Linked DNA regions of Robiginitalea biformata HTCC2501. The protein of the gene in region 2 interacts with the protein of the main gene of each other region in a pairwise test. Links are inferred from orthologs where the notes say so. Each region holds a gene or a part of one and is shown on either strand. Other genes may lie near its edges. The genes, in order: rpe and eno.

Region 1 (3,104 bases), 1.9 Mb from region 2 along the record:
ACTGCCCTCTTCGATCCGGTTGAGGATATCCGGCCGGACCCAGTATTTAACCCGTTGCCCGATTTCCGGCCCCCGGACGATCATGGTGACATCCGCCCCCTTCCTCCAGCATTCCAGGGCGGCATCCACCGCGGAATTGCTGGCGCCGATCACGGCGAGTTTCTGACTGGCGTAAAAGTGGGGATCCTTATAGTAGTGCGACACCTTGGGCAGGTCTTCCCCGGGAACACCCAGCAGGTTGGGCAAATCGTAAAACCCCGTGGCGATAATGACGTTTCGGGCGGCGTATTCCCCCCGGCTGGTCTGCACGGTAAAACCGTCATCCCCCCGGTGTATCCCACCGACTTTTTCAAAGAGACGGATGTTCAGCTGGTTGGACGTCACAATCCGCCGGTAGTATTCCAGCGCCTCGTTGCGCTTGGGTTTGGCTTCTTTGCTGATAAAGGGTATTTCGTCGATTTCCAGGCGCTCCGAGGAGGAGAAGAACTGCATATTCACCGGGTAGTTGAATAGCGAATTCACGATGGGCCCCTTTTCGATGATGGTGTAGGAAACCCCCTTTTTCTTCGCTTCCAGCCCACAGGCAATACCAATGGGCCCCCCTCCGATGATAATTAAATCCATAGCTCGCTGATTTGGTCCTCCCCCAGGCAACCGGCCCGCTGGGAGTTGCAAAATTAACCATTTTGGGCCGGATGGCCCCAATCAGGAACCGCTGCGGGCCCGTATGACAATTATCATTCTTTGGAAGCCTGTTAAATGGGATCTTTAATACATCATAAACCATGCAGCCATGAGCGTAAAAGAACGTATCCCGGTATCCAGTATCATGAGCACCCAACTGGTGGTGCTCAATACCACCGACAGTCTGGAAAAAGCTGAAAAATTATTCAAGAAACACCGCATCCGCCATATCCCGGTGGTCAGCAGTAAAAAGATCGTGGGCATGCTCAGCCTGACGGACCTGTTGCGCATCAGTTTTGTAGACGGGTCCTACGAGGATGAGGAAGCTATTGAATCCATCGTCTACGACATGTTTACCGTCCCGCAGGTCATGGTGAAGAATTTGCGGTCGGTCGGTCCGGATGCAACCATCAAGGAGGTGGCGGAAATATTCAGCAAAGAGGAATTCCACGCGTTGCCGGTTTGTCGTGACGGGGAACTTATAGGCATTGTAACCACTACGGACGTGATTAAATACCTTTTGGATCAGTATTAATACCGCTTCATTCCGTAATGATGCCTCCTGAATCCGAAAGATTCGCTACAGCTGCTTTTTTCCCGGGGAAGTTTGAATTCACCGCAAACAAGACTTGCCGGCCGGGCGGATTCCGGCCTACTTTTGGCCGGCCGCCGCGAGTCTGGCAATGGTGCCGGCCGGATCGTCGGAACGGAACACCGTACTCCCCGCCACCAGGACATCTGCGCCGGCTGCAACCAGGGCGTGGGCATTTTCCAGGGTCACCCCGCCGTCTACCTCGATGAGCGCTTGGCTGTTGCGTTCGCTCAGCAGCTTCCGCAATTCTTCGATCTTCCGGTAGGTATTTTCAATGAAAGATTGCCCGCCGAACCCGGGATTTACACTCATAACCAGCACCAGGTCTGCCATTTCGGCTACTTCGGAAAGCAGGCTTACGGGCGAATGGGGGTTCAGGGCCACGCCGGCCTTCATCCCGGCGTCCCGGATCCGCTGCAGGCTCCTGTGCAGGTGCGTACAGGCCTCCAGGTGGACCGTTAGCGTGGCAGCGCCTAAATCGGCAAAGGTGTCGATATAGCGGTCCGGGTCGACGATCATCAGGTGGACGTCCAGGGGCTTGGAGGCATGCTTCCCGATGGCCTGGATCACGGGCATACCATAGGAGATGTTGGGGACGAACAGGCCGTCCATCACGTCGATATGGTGCCAGCCCGCCTGGCTTTGTTCCACCATTTCCACAGCCTGCTGCAGGTTGCCGAAATCCGCGGCCAGCAGGGAAGGGGCAATTATCGGATGTTTCATGGGATAGGAGATGCGGTTTCTCAAAAATACATTTTTCCCGGCGACCCCGGGAAGCGAATAACCCTGGAATCGACCAGGGCAGCCCCATAAACGGGAAAAAGCCCTGTTCAGGGGCCCTAAAATGAAAAACTCCGGTAATCAGCCGGAGTTTATTCATCAATCAAAAAACGAACAGTCATGATAACTGCTGTTGTGGGTTACAAATTACAAACTTTATACCAGATTTCCAATTTATCGTTTATTTAACATGTAATTTGTATTCCTCCCTTATCCGAGATACGTTTTAAGTATCTTGGAACGAGAGGTATGCTTGAGTCGGCGGATGGCCTTTTCCTTGATCTGACGGACGCGTTCGCGGGTCAGGTCGAAGGTTTCGCCGATTTCTTCCAGGGTCATGGAATGTTGCCCGGCCAGCCCGAAATACAGGCGGATCACATCCGCTTCCCGGGGGGTCAGGGTTTCCAGGGCACGTTCGATTTCCGTGCGCAGGGATTCGTGCAGCAATTCCTTATCCGGGTTCGGGGATTCGCCACTCCTGAGTACGTCGTAGAGGTTGGAATCCTCCCCGTCGATCAGGGGCGCATCCATGGATACGTGGCGCCCGGAGTTTTTCAGGGACTGTTTTACGTCTTCCACGGTCATGTCGAGTTCCTTGGCAATCTCCTCTGCCGAGGGTACCCGTTCGTGGGCCTGCTCCAAAAATGCAAACGTCTTGTTGATCTTGTTGATCGACCCGATTTTGTTCAGGGGGAGGCGAACAATCCGCGACTGCTCCGCCAGTGCCTGCAGGATGGATTGCCGGATCCACCAAACGGCATATGATATAAATTTAAACCCCCGGGTTTCGTCAAAGCGCTGGGCTGCCTTGATCAGCCCCAGGTTGCCCTCGTTGATCAGGTCGGGGAGGGTCAGGCCCTGGTTCTGGTACTGTTTGGCTACCGAAACGACAAAACGGAGGTTCGCCTTGGTGAGTTTTTCCAAAGCTGCCTGGTCGCCCGCTTTAATGCGCTGGGCCAGTTCCACTTCCTCATCGGCGGTAATCAGGTCTACTTTTCCGATCTCCTGGAGGTATTTGTCCAGGGAAGCGGTTTCGCGATTGGTAACC
Region 2 (3,170 bases):
ACAGGTTTTCAAGACACTCCGGGTGCCGTTTAAAAAAATAGAATTTTTGCTCTGTAAGCCTGGCGACGCTCGAACAAATAAACGCCGGGGGGGCATCCATCCATCGCACCACCTTCTCACCCGTATGGGCCAGGAAGTCCGCCTTGTATTTCTTGGACTCCTCCTGGAGCCAGCCAAAGAGCGCCCGGATGGTATTCGGGAACAACCGCCCGCGCTCCGCCGTGCGGATACTATCGTAATTGCAGCCGTTCAGGATCCCGAAAAGCCGCTGCTCCTTCCTGGCGGTGACCAGGTCTGCTTCCAGGCCTTCACCCCCGATAAACTCAGGCGGGGAACTCGGCTTCTGGATGTCTTCCATATAGGATGGCGAAACCGTGTGGACGGCATCTGCCAGGCGGATGCCGATGGCCATCAGGTTGATACAGTCGGGGTAGCGGGCATCGCTCAGCTGTTCTTCCCGGTACGGGACCCCGGGAAACCAGGCTTCCAGGGAGGACGGGTTTCCCGAAAAGGGTCGAATCCCCTGTATGGCGAGGTTGTGGATGGTGTAGACAAAGCGGATATCCGCCAGCTCTCGGAATTCCGGGTGGTACTCCCTGAGGTACAACAGCAGGCTTGCATGCCAGTCGTGCAGGTGGACCACATCCAGTTGGCCAAATGCCCCTTCCCGGATGGCCCCTGCCACCCCGGTGCAAAAAATCGCAAACTTGATGAAGTCCGTATAAAAAGGTTCCTGCGGGTCGTTGTGATAGAGGTGGGCAATATCCCCGGAGGTTATTTCCGGGTGGTGCAGGGCGTAATGCGCAATACCCGGCAGTTCTTTTTTTCCCGGCACTCGGTAAAGCGAAAGGTCGTAGCGGCGTCCACCGAGGGGGACCTGGAATTCACGCAAGAGAACCCCGTCCCGATGCAGCCGGCCGTAGGCGGGCACCACCACGTGTACCTCATCGCCCCGGACAGCCAGTTGCCGCGGCACATCCCGGACCACATCGCCCATCCCACCGGCTTTGCAGGCGGGTATCCCGTCATTCTCGGCTGCGACAAATAAAAATCGGTTCATCCTTTTATTACTCCTGCTTTCCGCAACCGGCGCTTCTGCCATCCGCAACCGGCGCTCCGTATTCATCAAAAAAGGGCCGCGATATCTGTACCGGGCCCTTGACTTATCTGTATTTCAACCGGGTCAGGACCTTACCTTAAAGGCATCCGACCCCGGGTAATAGGCCACACTCCCGAGTTCCTCCTCGATGCGGAGGAGCTGGTTGTACTTGGCCATCCGGTCGCTCCGGGAAGCCGAACCGGTTTTGATCTGCCCGGTATTCAGGGCCACGGCCAGGTCGGCAATCGTGTTGTCTTCGGTTTCCCCGCTGCGGTGGGACATCACCGAGGTATACCCGGCGTTCTTGGCCATGTTCACCGCATCGATGGTTTCGCTCAGGGTACCGATTTGGTTTACCTTGATGAGGATCGAATTGGCAATCCCCTCGTCGATCCCGCGGGAGAGGCGCTCCACATTGGTGACGAACAAATCGTCCCCGACGAGCTGAACGGTATCGCCAACTTTATCGGTGAGCATTTTCCAGCCTTCCCAGTCGTTCTCGTCCATCCCGTCCTCAATCGAGATAATCGGGTATTTGGCACACAGGTCCGCCAGGTACTGGGCCTGTTCGGCGGAATTGCGCACGGCCCCGCTGTCCCCTTCGAATTTCGTGTAGTCGTATTTGCCGTCGACAAAAAATTCAGCCGCGGCACAATCCAGGGCGATCATTACCTCGTCCCCCATTTTATACCCGGCCTGTTCCACAGCCTTCGCGATGGTATCCAGGGCGTCCTCCGTTCCGTCCAGGGTCGGGGCAAATCCGCCCTCATCCCCCACAGCGGTGCTCAGGTTGCGATCGTGGAGGACCTTCTTCAGGTTGTGGAAGATTTCAGTCCCCATTTGCATGGCATGGGTAAAGTTTTTGGCCTTGACCGGCATGACCATGAATTCCTGGAAGGCGATCGGGGCATCCGAGTGAGACCCCCCGTTGATGATGTTCATCATGGGAACCGGCAGCGTATTGGCGCTTACCCCGCCCACATAGCGGTACAGGGACTGGCCCATTTCATTGGCGGCTGCCTTGGCCACGGCCAGGGAAACCCCCAGGATCGCGTTGGCGCCCAGCCTTCCCTTATTCGGGGTGCCGTCCAGTTCAATCATCGCCTGGTCGATCTTGTTCTGCTCATACACCAGCATGCCACGGACTTTTTCGGCGATTTCCGTGTTTACGTTCTTTACGGCCTGGCTCACGCCCTTGCCCATATATGTCTTTCCCCCGTCGCGCAATTCCACGGCCTCGTGTTCGCCTGTGGATGCCCCGGAAGGGACGGCCGCCCTGCCCAGGACGCCGTTTTCGGTCACTACGTCCACCTCCACGGTGGGGTTGCCCCGCGAATCGAGGATTTGTCGTGCGTGAACGTCGATAATGATACTCATAAGGTTGTCGATTTATTCGGTTGATTCCGGTTGCAAAGATACGAAACGCAGCGGTGACCCGGCCCGGGTACCCGGGCTATTGACACCCGCGTAACAATATCTTAAACAGCCGTTGTTTTTGTTGTGGTTTTCCGGATGGTTTCGAAGAACTGGTCAAAGAGGTATTCCGCATCGTGCGGGCCCGGACTCGCCTCCGGGTGGTACTGAACGGAGAATACGTTCTTGTCCTTCATCCTTATTCCTGCCACCGTGTCGTCATTCAGGTGGAGATGGGTGATCTCCAGGTCCGGGTGCGACTCGGTCTCCTGGCGGTTTACGGCAAATCCGTGATTCTGGGAGGTGATCTCCCCCTTGCCGGTCTGCAGGTTGATTACCGGGTGGTTGATCCCCCGGTGCCCGTGGTGCATCTTGTAAGTGCTTACCCCATTGGCCAGGGCAATCACCTGGTGCCCCAGGCATATACCGAAGAGCGGTTTGTCCGCGGCGATGATCTTTTTGGCCAGTTCCACAGCCGCCTTCAATGGCTGGGGGTCCCCGGGGCCGTTGGAAATAAAATACCCGTCCGGGCTCCAGGCTTCCATGGTTTCATAAGTGGTATCGTGCGGAAATACCTGGATGTAAGCCCCGCGTTTGGCGAGGTTGCGCAGGATGTTCTTTTTGATGCCGATATCCAGGGCGGCTATCCGGATCTCCG

The links.
Region 1: the proteins of eno (region 2) and rpe interact in binary tests that used the Escherichia coli proteins (3 or more experiments, as listed by UniProt). The link is inferred for Robiginitalea biformata HTCC2501 from one-to-one orthologs.

What each region holds. Positions count from the first base shown.
Region 1 is NC_013222.1:3,409,784-3,412,887, reverse strand. The notes cover bases 169-2,942. They hold rpe (ribulose-phosphate 3-epimerase), read right to left. Parts: upstream 2,000-2,942; coding sequence 1,337-1,999; downstream 169-1,336. Other genes in these bases: RB2501_RS15105 (sigma-70 family RNA polymerase sigma factor), read right to left, coding at 2,267-2,942; RB2501_RS15115 (CBS domain-containing protein), read left to right, coding at 794-1,219; RB2501_RS15120 (YpdA family putative bacillithiol disulfide reductase), read right to left, coding at 169-624. In the rest of the region: more of RB2501_RS15120, read right to left, coding at 1-168; more of RB2501_RS15105, read right to left, coding at 2,943-3,104. UniProt on the Escherichia coli protein: Catalyzes the reversible epimerization of D-ribulose 5-phosphate to D-xylulose 5-phosphate.
Region 2 is NC_013222.1:1,478,334-1,481,503, reverse strand. Bases 331-3,170 are described here. They hold eno (phosphopyruvate hydratase), read right to left. Parts: upstream 2,477-3,170; coding sequence 1,184-2,476; downstream 331-1,183. Other genes in these bases: carA (glutamine-hydrolyzing carbamoyl-phosphate synthase small subunit), read right to left, coding at 2,578-3,170; RB2501_RS06575 (glycogen synthase), read right to left, coding at 331-1,060. Outside these bases: more of RB2501_RS06575, read right to left, coding at 1-330. UniProt on the Escherichia coli protein: Catalyzes the reversible conversion of 2-phosphoglycerate (2-PG) into phosphoenolpyruvate (PEP). It is essential for the degradation of carbohydrates via glycolysis.